Regions from separate parts of the Amycolatopsis sp. lyj-23 genome, predicted to be linked through region 2. Evidence: riboswitches for the same ligand, from Rfam matches in the RefSeq annotation. Region 2 holds a riboswitch; the other holds the start of a gene.
The links. A riboswitch is a leader RNA that binds a small molecule or an ion and turns the genes downstream of it on or off. The one in region 2 is predicted to bind thiamine pyrophosphate.
Positions count from the first base shown of each region.

Region 1: another riboswitch for thiamine pyrophosphate. It lies ahead of ACLJPY_RS09580 (thiamine ABC transporter substrate binding subunit); the one in region 2 lies ahead of thiO (glycine oxidase ThiO).

Region 1 covers NZ_JAJPWN010000004.1:41,296-48,428, reverse strand. The annotation lists gene ACLJPY_RS09585 (ABC transporter permease) at 1-1,315, opposite strand, end outside; gene ACLJPY_RS09580 (thiamine ABC transporter substrate binding subunit) at 1,452-2,501, opposite strand; TPP riboswitch at 2,524-2,632, opposite strand; gene ACLJPY_RS09575 (4a-hydroxytetrahydrobiopterin dehydratase) at 2,665-2,949, shown strand; gene ACLJPY_RS09570 (hypothetical protein) at 3,329-3,670, opposite strand; gene ACLJPY_RS09565 (hypothetical protein) at 3,670-4,137, opposite strand; gene ACLJPY_RS09560 (ArsR family transcriptional regulator) at 4,137-4,724, opposite strand; gene ychF (redox-regulated ATPase YchF) at 4,779-5,861, opposite strand; gene ACLJPY_RS09550 (DNA-3-methyladenine glycosylase 2 family protein) at 5,952-7,133, shown strand, end outside.
Region 2 covers NZ_JAJPWN010000012.1:13,086-20,218, reverse strand. The annotation lists gene ACLJPY_RS28770 (MFS transporter) at 1-1,103, shown strand, start outside; gene ACLJPY_RS28765 (threonine/serine dehydratase) at 1,230-2,180, opposite strand; gene ACLJPY_RS28760 (hypothetical protein) at 2,329-3,069, shown strand; gene thiE (thiamine phosphate synthase) at 3,071-3,730, opposite strand; TPP riboswitch at 3,762-3,867, shown strand; gene thiO (glycine oxidase ThiO) at 3,861-4,934, shown strand; gene thiS (sulfur carrier protein ThiS) at 4,934-5,134, shown strand; gene ACLJPY_RS28740 (thiazole synthase) at 5,136-5,894, shown strand; gene ACLJPY_RS28735 (MarR family winged helix-turn-helix transcriptional regulator) at 5,991-6,416, shown strand; gene thiD (bifunctional hydroxymethylpyrimidine kinase/phosphomethylpyrimidine kinase) at 6,442-7,133, opposite strand, start outside.

The DNA.
Region 1 (7,133 bases), on a different contig from region 2:
GCAGGGTCAGCGGCAGGTCGATCTCCCGCCACACCCGCAGCGGGCTCGCGCCGAGCGTCGACGCGGCCTGCCGCAGCCGGACGTCGACCGAGCGCAGCACCGGCAGGACCATCCGCACGACCAGCGGGATGATGACCAGCGCCTGGGCCAGCGGGACGAGGTAGGGCGACGTCCGGAGGTCGCCGGGCAGCGCGTCGAGCGTCACCAGGTAGCCGAACCCGACGGTCACCGCCGACACCCCGAGCGGCAGCATCAGGACGGCGTCCATCGTCTCGCCGAGACCCCGCGCGGCTCGCGCGGGCGACCGGCGCAGCGCCACCAGCACGACGGACGCGAGCACGCCGACGACCATCGCGAGCAGCGTCGCGTCGACGGCCACCTTCAGCGAGTTCAGCGCGGCGTCCCAGCCGGACACCTGCAGCGCGCCCTTCTCGCCGGTGCCCGTCAGCGCCCGGTACCCGGCGAGGCTCCAGCCGTCCTCGGTGGACACCGACTCGGCGAGGAGCGCGACGATCGGCGTCACCAGCAACGCCAGCACGAAGCCCGCGACGCCGACGACCCACCACTCGCCACCCCTCGGCCGCCGGGCCCGGCCGGAGCCGATCCGGGCGCCTTCCTTGCGCCGCCGGGCGAGCCCGCCGAGCACCAGCGCGGCGACGACGGCGGCGAACTGGACCAGCGACAGCGCCGCCGCTCCGGAGAGGTCCAGGAGATCGACCGTCCGCAGGTAGATTTCGGTTTCCAGGGTCCGGTAGCGGGCACCGCCGAGGATCAGGACGACCCCGAAGCTGGTGGCGCAGAAGAGGAACACCACGGCGGCCGCCGACGCGATCGCCGGGGCCAGCGCGGGCAGCGTCACCGACCGGAAGGCCCGCCACGGCGAGGCGCCGAGCGCGCGGGCGGCGTCGGCCGTCCGCGGGTCGAGCCGCGCCCACAGCCCGGCGACGGTCCGCGCGACGACGGCGACGTTGAAGAAGGCGTTGGCCAGCACGATCGGCAGCACACCGCCGTCCGGCCACAGCGCCCGGAACGCGAGCCCGACCACCACGGTCGGCAGCACGAACGGCACCAGCACCAGCGTCCGGGCCAGGCCGACGCCGGGCAGGCGCACCCGCGCCAGCAGGAACGCCACCGGCAGGCCGGCCAGCACCGCGACCGCCGTCGACGCGGCCGCGCTCCCGACGGTGAACCCGGCCAGCTGCCAGGTCCGCGCGTCGCCGAGGACGACGTCGAGGCCGCCGGCGGCGAACCCGCGGCCGGCGATCGCCAGGACCGGCCAGGCGAAGAAGACCACCAGGAACCCGATCGGCGCCAGCCCGAGCAGCGCCAGGCCGAGCCCGCGGGCGGTCCGCGGCGGGGCGGTGGTGCGCCGGACGGCTTCGGACGTCATCGCCCGAGCTTCCGGGGGCTCCGGGTGGCGGAGCCCCCGGCCCGAGGCGGCGCCTCGGATGTCACTGCACGAGCGTGCGCCATTCGCCGATCCACTTCTCGCGTCCGGCCTGCACCTGGTCCGCGGGCAGCGTCTCCGGCTTCTGCGGCAGCGGCGCGACCTGCGCCCAGCCCGGCGGCAGGTCGACGCCCTGGCGCGCCGGGTAGACGTACATGTTGGCCGCGACCGTCGCCTGGAACTGCTGGGAGAGCAGGAAGTCGACGACCTTGCGCGCGTTCTCGGCCTGCTTGCCGTTCGCCAGCACGCCGGCGTACTCGACCTGCCGGTAGCAGGTGTCGAGCAGCGCCTTGGTGCGCGGCTTGCCGTCGTCGCCGACTTCGGCGGCCGGCGACGACGCGTACGAGACGACGATCGGCCGCGGCCCCTTGCCGGACGAGCCGGAGAACTGCTTGGTGTAGGCCTCTTCCCAGCCGCTGACCACCTTGACGCCGTTGGCCTTCAGCTTCGTCCAGTAGTCCTTCCAGCCGGTGTCGCCGTACTTGGCGATGGTGCCGAGGAGGAAGGCCAGCCCGGGTGATGCCGTCGCCGGGTCCTCGGCGACCAGCAGGTCCTTGTACTTCGGGTCGGCCAGGTCGTCGTAGGTCGACGGCGCCGGGATCCCCTTGGCGGTGAAGTAGTTCGTGTCGACGTTGACGCAGACGTCGCCGACGTCGACCGCGGAGAGCCGGTGTTCGGGGTCGACGGCGTAGCGCTGGGGCCCGCGGTCGGCCTCCGGGCTGGTGTACGGGTCGAAGACGCCTTCACCGAGCGCGCGGGAGGCGAAGGTCGAGTCGACGCCGTACGCGACGTCGCCAATCGGGTTGGCCTTGGTCAGCACGAGCTTGTTGGTCAGCGATCCGGCGTCGCCCTGCTTGAGCACGGAGACCTTGATGCCCGACTGCTTCTGGAAGGCGTCGAGCACCTCCTGCGGGGCGGTGAAGGAATCGTGCGTCACGAGGGTGACGGTGGGCGTCTGCTGCGTGCCACCGTCACCGTTCGACAGCGAGCACGCCGCGGCGACGGCGCTGACGGCGGCGACGGCCGTCGCGGCGCGAACAGCCCTGCGTTTCATCTACCCTCCTGCACTTCGCCGGGCGAGGAAGGGGAAGCCCTCCCTTCGCCGGCATGATCCGTCTCAGGTGCGAACGGTCGCGGTTACCCGCCTCTCAGCCCGGCACCGGCCGGACTCCCGTGGCAACCGTGCAGCGTAGCCGAGGACGGACGACCATGGAGACATGACGGAAATCTTGAGCGACGCCGAGGCCGACGGACGGCTGGGCCCGGGCTGGACGCGGTCCGGCGCGGTGATCGCCCGCGAAGTGGAACTGGCGAGCTTTCCGCAGGCGATCGAGGTGGTGGACCGGGTGGCGGTGCTCGCCGAAGCCGCCGACCACCACCCGGACATCGACATCCGCTGGCGCACCCTGACGTTCCGGCTCTCGACGCATTCGGCGGGCGGCCTGACGGCGAAGGACTTCGACCTGGCGTCCCAGATCGACTCGGTGCTCGCCGCCGTGTGATCTCGGTAACGCTGAGTGCACTTTTCCTCGACTTCGACGTCTCTCAGTCACCGGAACCTTCGGGAAGGAGACGAGATGACTCAGGCAATCGTAGTCGGGACGACGGCGTTCGCAACGATGGTGGCGGCGGCGGGCGGAGTGCTCTGGTTCACCGCCCGCAACCGCCGTCACCTGGACGGCTGAGAGTTCGATCACAGCTGTTAACGCGGACCATGATCAGCGCGCTGATCGGAGCGGAAGCATCGGTCCGGCCGTGGGGAACAGCGCCATGAACAGCACTCTGACCGCCGCCCAGCGCGCCTGGATCAACGCACTCGCCCCGGCGGTGGTGCTGCTCGCGATCGCCCTGCTGGGCCTGCTCGGCTAGGTAGCCCGCCGACTACCGGGCGATTCGCCCGGGCGGCGGGAACGCGGCCGGCGGCTCGTCGGCCGTCGTCCAGTACTCCAGGCAGGACAGGCGCCCCTCCTCGGCGAAGACGATGAGCCCGCCGCCGGGCGCGTCGGCTTCGACCGCGACCGGGGCGTCGGCGACCACCGCGGTCGGCAGGCTCCGGTCGACTTCCAGGTTGATGCTCGGGCACCCGCAGCCGCACCGCCCGGTCACGCGGGCCGTCGCGGCCTGCGCCCGCAGTTCGGCGGCTCCCGGGAAGTCGCCGGCGAGCACCGTGTCCAGTGTCGTGCGCTCGTCCGGTGTGAGCGGGCGGGACTTCGCCGTCGCCATCAGTACCGGGACATGTTCGGGATGGTCTTTTCCGCGAGGCCGATGAGGTCTTCGACCTTCGCCACGTCGGCCGTCACGTCTTCGGCGGTCACCGGCGGTGCCTCGGAAGACCGGTAGGCGACCTCGTTGCGCCGGGCCCGCATCCGGTTGAAGGGCCGCAGGAGCGGCCCCAGCGGCGGGTCGAGCTGCGCGAGCACCGCTTCGTAGACGGCGATGTGGCCACCCCGGCTCGTCGCGCGCAGGCCCTGGTTCTGCAGCACGGCGGCCAGCGCACGGCGGGCGCCGTCGTACGCCAGCGTGTAGGCGCCTTCCGGGTCCGAAGCCAGCAGCTGCCGCGCCGAAACGACGTGCGTGCGGGCCCGGGCGAGTTCCGCCTCCGCGGCCTCCCGCGAAGCCGGGACGTGCTCGAGGGAGCCGCGCGCGATGAGCGCGTCGATCGTGGCGCGGCCCTGGTTCCACCGGGTCATCAGGTCTCCCGATCGAGTGGCAACGGGACCAGCGGACGCGCACGCACGCTGGTCAGGAACGGATCCGTGCTGTCCGCCGCCCACGCCGAGGACGTGATGCGGTGGACGTTGACCTCCCGGCCCAGCCGTCGTGAGACGCCCTCGGCCAGGTCGAAGAGCTCGTCCGGATCGGGCGAGCCGACGACGAGGACGTCGACGTCACCGGGTGGCGGCCCCGGTTCGCCGCGGTAGCGCGCGGCCCACGACCCGTAGATGTAGGCCTCCAGCACGCCGGGCAGGCCGGACAGGGCCTCGACGAGCAGCGGCAGCGGCCCGAAGGTGACCGCGAGGACTTCGCTCAGCGGCCGGTAGAGCGGCGTGTCCGTCCGGGCTTTGACGAGCCGGCTGCGGCCCACCCGCCGGTCTTCCAGGATGCCGCCGCCGACCAGCCGTTCGACCTCGCGCAGCGCGGCCGTCGGCGTGACGCCACAGGCGTCGGCGAGCTCGGTGATGGAGTACTCGCGCTCCGGGTGCAGCAGGACCAGCGCGAGCAGCTCACCCTGCATGCGCGAACGCAGCAGCGGCAGCAAGCTCGGCGAAGCTTTCATTGGACGCAGCATATCCTGCGTCCAATGAAAACAACAGTCAGTAGTTGAGCCGGATCAGACGTTGAAGCGGAACTCGACCACGTCGCCGTCGGCCATGACGTAGTCCTTGCCCTCCATGCGGACCTTGCCCGCCGCACGGGCGGCCGCCATGGAGCCCGCCTCCATCAGGTCGTCGTACGAGACGATTTCCGCCTTGATGAAGCCGCGCTCGAAGTCCGTGTGGATCACGCCCGCCGCCTGGGGGGCCGTGGCGCCCTGGGGGATCGTCCAGGCGCGGGACTCCTTCGGGCCCGCCGTCAGGTACGTCTGCAGGCCGAGCGTGTGGAAGCCCGCGCGGGCCAGCGAATACAGGCCCGGCTCCGGCTGGCCGACCGACTCGAGCAGCTCGCGCACCGACTCCTCGTCGTCCAGTTCCAGCAGCTCCGCCTCGACCTTCGCGTCGAGGAACACCGCGTCCGCCGGCGCGACCAGCTTCGTCAGCTCCGCGCGGCGGGCTTCGTCGGTGAGCACCGACTCGTCGGCGTTGAAGACGTACAGGAACGGCTTCGTCGTCAGCAGGCTCAGTTCGCGCAGCGCCTCGAAGTCGACTTCCTTCTGCGCCTGGAAAAGCGTGCGCCCGGCGTCGAGGATTTCCTTCGCCTTCTGGGCGTTGTCCAGCGCGGGCTTGTTCTCCTTCTTCGTCCGCGCTTCCTTCTCCAGCCGCGGCAGCGCCTTGTCGAGGGTCTGCAGGTCGGCGAGGATCAGCTCGGTGTTGATCGTCTCGATGTCGCTCGACGGGTCGATCCGGCCGTCGACGTGCACCACGTCCGGGTCGTCGAACACGCGGATGACCTGGCAGATCGCATTGGCCTCACGGATGTTCGCCAGGAACTTGTTGCCCAGCCCGGCGCCCTCGGACGCGCCCTTCACGATGCCCGCGATGTCCACAAAGGACACCACGGCGGGGACCGTCTTCTCCGACTTGTACAGCTCGGCCAGCTTGTCCAGCCGGGGGTCCGGCAGCGGCACGACACCGACGTTCGGCTCGATCGTCGCGAACGGGTAGTTCGCGGCGAGCACGTCGTTGCGGGTCAGCGCGTTGAACAGGGTGGACTTGCCGACGTTGGGCAGGCCGACGATACCGAGGGTGAGGCTCACGACCCCGCAGTCTACGTGGCTCACCCGGCCGGGCCCCACGCACCCAACGCCGTGGCGGATTTCCGCCAGCAGGGTCGCTGAGCTGCTGACATGCTCGGATCCATGGTCACCGACACGCTCGCGCTCTGGCGCGACGCCGAACGCTGCTACCGCGTGGTCACCGCCCGCGACCCGCGCTTCGACGGCCAGTTCATCATGGCGGTCCGCACCACCGGCATCTACTGCCGGCCGTCGTGCCCGGCGTCGACGCCGAAGGTGCAGAACGTCCGCTTCTTCCCGACGTCGGCGGCCGCGCAGGCCAACGGCTTCCGCGCCTGCCGCCGCTGCCTCCCGGACGCCGTGCCCGGCTCGCCGGACTGGAACGTGCGCGCCGACCTGGCCGCGCGGGCGATGCGGCTGATCTCCGACGGGACCGTGGAACGCGAAGGCGTCCCCGGCCTCGCCCGGCGGCTCGGGTATTCGGAACGCCAGCTCGGCCGGGTGCTCACCGCCGAGCTGGGCGCGGGCCCGCTCGCGCTGGCCCGTGCGCACCGGGCGCACTCGGCGCGGCTGCTCATCGAGGTGTCCGAGCTGCCGCTGACGGACGTCGCCTTCGCGGCGGGCTTCTCGAGCGTGCGGCAGTTCAACGAGACGATCCGCGAAGTGTTCGCGACAACGCCTTCGCAGCTTCGCGCGTTCGCCGCTTCACGACGTGGGCGCCAGGCCGACGTGACCGGAACCCGGCTCAGCCTGCGGCTGCCGTTCCGGCCGCCGTTCGACGCTTCGGGGTTGCTTCGCTTTTTCGCGGACCACGCCGTGGCGGGCGTCGAGGAAGTCACTTCGGAGGCCTACGCGCGCACTCTGCGGCTCGCCCACGGCACGGGTGTCGTGCGGTTGACGCCGTCATCGGACCACGTGCGGTGCGAGCTGATGCTCACCGACCTGCGCGACCTCGGCAGCGCGGTCAGCCGGGTGCGGCGGCTGCTCGACCTCGACGCCGACCCCGCGGCGGTCACCCGCGTCCTCGGCGCGGACCCGGCGCTGGCGCCGGTGGTCGCGGCGGTGCCGGGGATCCGGGTGCCGGGTGCGATCGACGGCGAGGAGCTGCTGCTGCGCGCCCTGGCCGGCGGCTTGTTGCCACCCGGCGACGAGGTGCCGGGTGAGTGGGGCGTGTCGCGGCTGTTCCCGACCGCGGCCCAGGTCGCCGAGGCCGTGCCGGGGCACGCGGGGATCGCCGCGCTGGCGGAGGGCCGGCTCGACCTGCACGTCGGCCGGGACGCGGCGGAGCTGCGG
Region 2 (7,133 bases):
CGTGGTCCGGCCTCGGCGGCATCGCGGCCGCCGCCGGCCCGCTGCTCGGCGGGTTCCTCGTGCAGGTGTGGTCCTGGCGGCTCGCGTTCCTCATCAACGTGCCGATCGCGGTCGCCGTGGTGCTGATGGCGCGGAAGTTCGTCCCCGAATCCCGTGACCCCGGCGCCACCGGCCACCCGGACTTCGGCGCCGCCGCGCTCGGCGCGCTCGGTCTCGCGGGGGTGACCGGCGCGCTGGTGGAGGCGCCCGCCCGCGGCGTCGGCGACCCGATCGTGCTGGTCGCGGGCCTGCTGGGGATCGCCGGGCTGGCCGCGTTCGTCGCCGTCCAGCGCCGCTCGCGCGAGCCGCTCGTGCCGCCGTCGCTGTTCCGGGACCGGACGTTCACGCTCTCGAACGCCCTGACCTTCGTCGTCTACGCCGCGCTCGGCGGGGTGATGATGCTGCTGGTGATGCAGCTGCAGGTGTCGCTCGGCTACTCGCCGACCGCGGCCGGGCTGGCCGGGCTGCCGCTGACGGTGATCATGTTGCTGCTCTCCGGCCGTTCCGGCGCGCTCGCGCAGCGCATCGGCCCGCGCACGCAGCTGGTCGTCGGGCCGATCGTGGTCGGCGTCGGGATGCTGCTGATGCTGCGCATCGCGCCCGGCGCGTCCTACCTCGGCACGGTGCTGCCCGCGGTGGTGGTGTTCGGCCTCGGCCTGGCGACGGTGGTGGCCCCGGTGACGGCGACGGTGCTCGCCGCGGCCCCGGACCGCTACGCCGGCGTCGCGTCCGGGGTGAACAACGCGATCGCCCGATCGGGTGGCCTGCTGGCGGTGGCGGTGCTCCCGGCGGCGGCCGGCCTGACCGGCGAGGCGTACGCGGACCCGGTGGCACTGACGGCGGGCTGGCGGACGGCGCTGGTCATCTGCGCGGCCCTGGCGATCGCGGGCGGGCTGATCGCGCTGGGCATCCACAACGGCGTCCTGGCGCCGCCGTCCTCGCCGTCGCCGGACTCGGCGCCCGAGCCGAACGACGAGTGCCCCCACCTGGGCGAGTGCTACCACTGCGGCGTGGAGGGCCCGCCGACGCACATCCGCGGCGGCTCCTCCGTCGCCGGCTCCTAGCCCCAAGCGCCCCAAGGCGGCCTTGGGTGCTCCATCCATGCCCCCGCCGCCACCCTCAACGGAGGCGCTTCGCGCCGCAGTGCTGATTCAACGCACCGAAGGCCACATTGGGGCGCTGGGGCCGGGTCAGCCTGCCAGGATTTCGGCGAACATCGCCGGGTCGGCGTTGCCGCCCGAGACGAGTGCGACCGTCTTCCCGGACGGCAGCTCGTCGGCGTGGGACAGGTACGCCGCCGTCGTCACCGCGCCGCTCGGCTCGGCCACCAGCCGGGCCTTGGCCGCGAGGACGCGGACCGCCTCGCGGATCTCCTCCTCGGAGACCGTCACCATCTGGTCGACGACCTCCCGCAGGTGGGCGAAGGTCAGCTCCGACGGCTGCGAGCGCAGGCCGTCGGCGATCGTGCGGGCGCGGTCGGCCTGCGGCCACCGGACCAGCTCGCCCCGCTGGAGGCTGTCGGCGGCGTCCGCGGCCAGCGCGGGCTCGACGCCGATCACCCGCGCCCGCGGGCAGCGGGCCCGGATCGCGGTACCGACGCCGGCCGCCAGGCCGCCGCCGCTGATCGGGACCAGCACGACGTCGACGTCCGGCAGATCCTCGGCGATCTCCAGGCCGGCGGTGCCCTGTCCGGCGATGATGGCCGCGTCGTCGAACGGCGGGACGAGGGTCAGCCCGCGTTCGGCGGCCAGTTCACGCGCTTTGCCCTCGTGCTCGCCGATCGGCACCTCGATGACTTCGGCGCCGTAAGAGAGGGTGGCCTCGACCTTGATCCGCGGCGTGACGTCCGGCACGACGATCACCGCGGGCACGCCGTACCGCTGCGCGGCGTACGCGACTGCCTGCGCGTGGTTGCCGCTGGAGTACGCGATGACGCCGCGGGCGCGCGCCGCGTCGTCGAGACCGGCGATGGCGTTGAACGCGCCGCGGACCTTGAACGCCCCGACCGGTTGCAGGTTTTCGGGTTTGAGCCACAGGGTCCCGCGGGGATCCCACGTCTGGAGCAGCAGGGGCGTGCGCACGGCGACATCGGCGACGCGCTTCGCGGCGGCCTCGATGTCAGAGATCGTCACCAGTTCCATGTGCCGAGTATGTCAAGAAAGCGTTCGACATGGAGTGTCTATTATGGACAGACGGAGTGGTCCTCCTCACGCCGTGGCAACGAGGGGAGTGCCTCACGCGCCTTAGACGTTGGACAGGGGAGAAACACGGCCTACCTAGATCGGGATCATGAGCAAGGAGAAAGCAGCGGCAGCGGAGGAAAAGGAACAGAAGTCGGGCCTGCGGATCGCGCAGGTCATGGCGGCGGCGCTGGCGGCGGTGACCGCGGCGCTGCTCGGCTCGACGCTGGGCGTGGCGGGCACGGTGATCGGTGCCGGCGTCGCGAGCGTGGTGTCGACGGTCGGCAGTGAGCTCTACCTCCGCTCACTGGAACGCACGCGGGAGGCGGCGCTGCGGGCGCGCCAGCTGGCGACGTCGGGGATCCGGCGCCGCGGGCACGCGGAGGAGGCGCCGGCCGAGGTACCCATCACCGACCAGCCCACGGTCCGGCTGGCGAAGCCCGAGACGGCACCGCTGTCCGCACGGCTGCGGAAGCTGCGGTGGCCGTTGATCATCGGCACCAGCGTGGTGGCGTTCGCGGTGGCGATCCTCTCGATGATCGGCGTGGACGCGGCCTCGGGCGGCAAGGTCGCGGGCGGCACGGGTGCCAGCGTCGGCAAGTTGTTCGGCGGCAGCTCCGGCCAGGAGGACAAGACGCCGGCGACGACCCCGCCGACCTCGACGAACGACACCCAGGTGTCCCCGACGGAGACGACCACGGCCCCGACGGGCACCTCGACCGCCCCGACGTCGTCCGAGACGCCGACGACCACCCCGAGCACGACGAGCGAGCAGCCGTCGACCTCGGCCCCGGCCACCACGGCGACCCCGCCGACCAGCAAGGGTGCCGCGCCGACGCCGACGCCCTGACTCAGGGCAGGCGCGCCCGCAGTTCGCGCGCCGCGGCCTCGGGGTCCTCGGCCTCGGTGATCGCCCGGACCACGACGATCCGGGAGGCGCCCGCCTCCAGCACCGAAGGCAGCCGGTCGCCGTCGATGCCGCCGATCGCGAACCACGGGCGGTCCGGCGCCCACGCCGCCGTCGCGTGGACCAGGTCGAGCCCCGGGGCCGGGCGGCCCGGCTTCGTCGGCGTCGGCCAGCAGGGACCGGTGCAGAAGTAGTCGACGCCGGGTTCCGCGGCCGCGGCGAGGGCCTGGTCGAGCGAGTGCGTCGAGCGGCCGATCACCACGTCGTCGCCCAGGATGCGGCGGGCCAGCGGCACCGGGATGTCGTCCTGGCCCAGGTGCAGCACGTCCGCGCCGACCGCCAAAGCCACGTCCGCGCGGTCGTTCACCGACAGCAGCGCGCCGTGGCGGGCGCACGCCTCCGCCAGGACCTCCAGCGCCGCGATCTCGCCGGCCGCCTCCAGGGTGCCGGTCTTGTCGCGCAGCTGGATGATGTCGACGCCGCCGGCGAGGGCCGCGTCGGCGAAGGCAGCCAGGTCGCCGCGGCCGGTACGGGCGTCCGTGCAGAGGTACAGGCGCGCGGAGTCGAGGCGGGCGCGGATCTTGTCACCGGAGAGGGCGGGCATAGCGGCGACGGTACCGCGCCGGTTAAGGTGGACGTGTCCGCACGGGAGCCCGAGGCACGGGCTGAGAGGGAGCTGCCGCTCCGACCGTGGAACCTGATCCGGGTCATGCCGGCGCAGGGAGCGTGATCCCATGACGAACCTGGCAGTGGTGGGCGGCGGCGTGATCGGCCTGTCCGTCGCGTGGCGCGCCGCCGCGCGTGGCCACCAAGTGACCCTGCACGACCCCGAACCCGCCCGCGGTGGCGCGTCCTGGCTGGCCGGCGGCATGCTCGCCCCCGTCACCGAGGCGTGGCCCGGCGAGGAGGACGTCCTCCGCCTCGGCGAAGAGTCGCTGAGACGCTGGCCGGACTTCGCCCATGACCTGCGGAAAGAGGGCTTGGACCCCGGCCTGGCCGGCCACGGGACTCTCGTCGTCGCCTTCGACAGCGCCGACGCCGGCTACCTGGACATCCTGGCGACCCACCTGCACGACCTCGGCCGCGCGGCCGAGCGGCTCACCGGCCGGGCGGCCAAGCGGCTCGAACCCGGCATCGGGTCCGTCCGAAGTGGACTCCACGTGCCCGGTGACCTGGCCGTGGACAACCGGAAACTCCTGCACGCCCTGTACGACGCCTGCGTCAACCGCCAAGTGCGGTTCCAGCGAGAGCGCGTCGAAGAGCTTCCGGACGCCGAGGCCGTCGTGCTCGCGGCGGGCGCCTGGACCGGACAGCTCCACCCGCTGCTCGCCGGCGCCGTCCGGCCGCTCAAGGGCGAAATCCTCCGGCTGAAGCCCCGCCGCGGCTGCCTGCCGCCGCCGCGGCACACCGTCCGGGCCGTCGTCGAGGGCCGCCCGATCTACCTCGTCCCGCGCGGGGACACCGAGCTGGTCCTCGGCGCCACCCAGTACGAGGCCGGGTTCGACCAGGCCGTCACCGCCCGCGGCGTGCGCGAGCTGCTCGAAGGCGCCGAACGCGTCTTCCCCGCGATCACCGAGTACGAGCTCACCGAGACCGCCGCCGGCCTGCGTGCCGGCAGCCGGGACGCGCTGCCGTACCTCGGGGTCCTGGACAGCGGCGTTTTTGCCGCAACCGGGCACCACCGCAACGGCCTGCTGATGGCCCCGGTGACCGCGGACGCCGTGGTCGCCTGGCTCGAAGGGGACGCGCCGCCGGAAGGCACCGCGGCCGCGTCCCCCGCCCGCCTGCACCAGAAGGAGCACGTGTGATGGAGATCAAGCTCAACGGCGAGTGGACGGCGTTCCCGGACGGCGCCACCGTCGCCGACGTCCTCGACACCACCGGCGGGCCACGGCCCGGCATCGCCGTCGCGGTCGACGGCGTCGTCGTCCGCCGCGCCGACTGGGCGACCACCGCCGTGCCCAAGGGTGCGGTCCTCGACGTGCTCACCGCGGTCCAGGGAGGCTGAAGTGGACGAAGCACCGCTGGTCATCGGCACGACCAAGCTGACGTCCCGGCTGATCATCGGCACCGGCGGCGCGGCGAACCTCGCCGTGCTGGAACGCGCGCTGGTGGCGTCCGGCACCGAGCTGACCACCGTCGCCATGCGCCGCGCCGACGCCGAAGGCGGCTCCGGCGTCCTCGAGCTGCTCAAGCGGCTCGGGATCGAGCTGCTGCCGAACACCGCGGGCTGCCGGACGGCCGCCGAGGCCGTGCTCACCGCTCAGCTCGCGCGCGAGGCCCTGGAAACCGACCTGGTCAAGCTCGAGGTGCACGCCGACGACCGGACGCTGCTGCCCGAGCCGTTCGAGACGCTCGACGCCGCCGAACGGCTGGCCGCCGACGGGTTCACCGTGTTCGCCTACACGAACGACGACCCGGTGCTCGCGCTGCGCCTGGAGGAGGCCGGCTGCGCCGCGGTGATGCCGCTTGGGGCGCCCATCGGCACCGGCCTCGGCATCCGGAATCCGCACAACATCGAGCTCATCGTCTCGCGGGCGGGCGTCCCGGTGATCCTGGACGCCGGAATCGGCACGGCGTCGGACGCGACGCTGGCGATGGAGCTCGGCTGCGACGCCGTCCTGCTGTCGACCGCGGTCACCCGGGCGGCCGATCCGGAGCGGATGGCCGCGGCGATGCGGGCGGGTGTGGTGGCCGGACGCCTCGCGCGTGAGGCCGGGCGGGTGCCGCAGCGCTTTTGGGCGCAGGCGTCGAGCCCGCCCCGGTGAACTCAAGCGCCTTCACACGAGTGTGCACCGGGAGCCCGTAAGGTGGACGGCACTTTCCGGCGCACCCGCGGCCGGGCAGGGCAGAAGGAGCCAGCCGTGACCACATCGGTTCAGGACACCTCGGGCAGGTTGTACCTCGCCGTCGGCAGGCTGTCCCGGTCCCTGCGCCAGGCCGGCGTGCCCGGGCCGGGCCACGGCGCCATTTCGGCGCTGGCGACGCTGGTGCACGCGGGCCAGCTGCGGCTCGGTGACCTCGCGGCCAAGGAGGGCGTGGCCGCCGCGACGATGTCGCGGATCATCGCGTCGCTGGTCGAGGCCGGGTACGTCAGCCGGGAATCCGATCCGGTCGACCGCCGCGCGTGGCTGGCGAAGGCGACCGAGGAGGGTGAGCGGCTCGTCTCCGGCGTCCGGTCGACGCGGGTCCAGGAGCTCAACCGCCGTCTCGACCGGCTCTCACCCGAGCACCGCGAAGCGCTGACGGCGGCGATCCCGGCGCTCGAGGCCCTGATCGCGGACGACTAGGCCGCCCGCTGCCGCAGTTCGGCGCTCAGCGTTCCTCGGGAGCCAACCGCCAGAAGGCCGAGACGGGGCCGACCTTCGCGCCCATCGGGTAGGCGTGCTCGACGGCGTGCGAGACGAACCACTTGCCGTAGCGCGCCGCCTCGACCACGGGCATGCCCTTGGCCAGGCCCGCCGTCAGGGCCGACGCCATCGTGTCGCCCGCGCCGTGCGTGTGCGGCGTCGAATACCGCTTGCCCGGCAGTTCCACGAACGTCGAGCCGTCGAACAGCAGGTCCACGCACTCCGGGTCGGCCTGCAGGTGGCCGCTCTTGACCAGGACGTACTTCGGGCCCATCCGGTGCAGCACCACGGCCGCGGTGTGCATGCCTTCGCGGTCGGTCACCGTCATCCCGGTGAGCAGCCGGACCTCGTCGAGGTTCGGGGTCAGCACGGTCGCGCGCGGCAGCAGCTCGTCGCGCAGGGCGTGCAGCCCGGCCTCGTCGAACAGCGGGTGGCCGTGCATCGACGCCGCCACCGGGTCCACCACGAACGGGATCTTCTCGTCACGCCCGATGCTCGCCTTGTCGCACGCGCCGGCGACGGCGTGGATGATCTCGGCCGAGGCCAGCATGCCGGTCTTCGCCGCGCCGACGCCCATGTCCGCCGCCACGGCTTCGACCTGGCCGGCCACGATGTGCGGCGGCAGGTCGGCGCGGTCGTGCACGCCCAGGGTGTTCT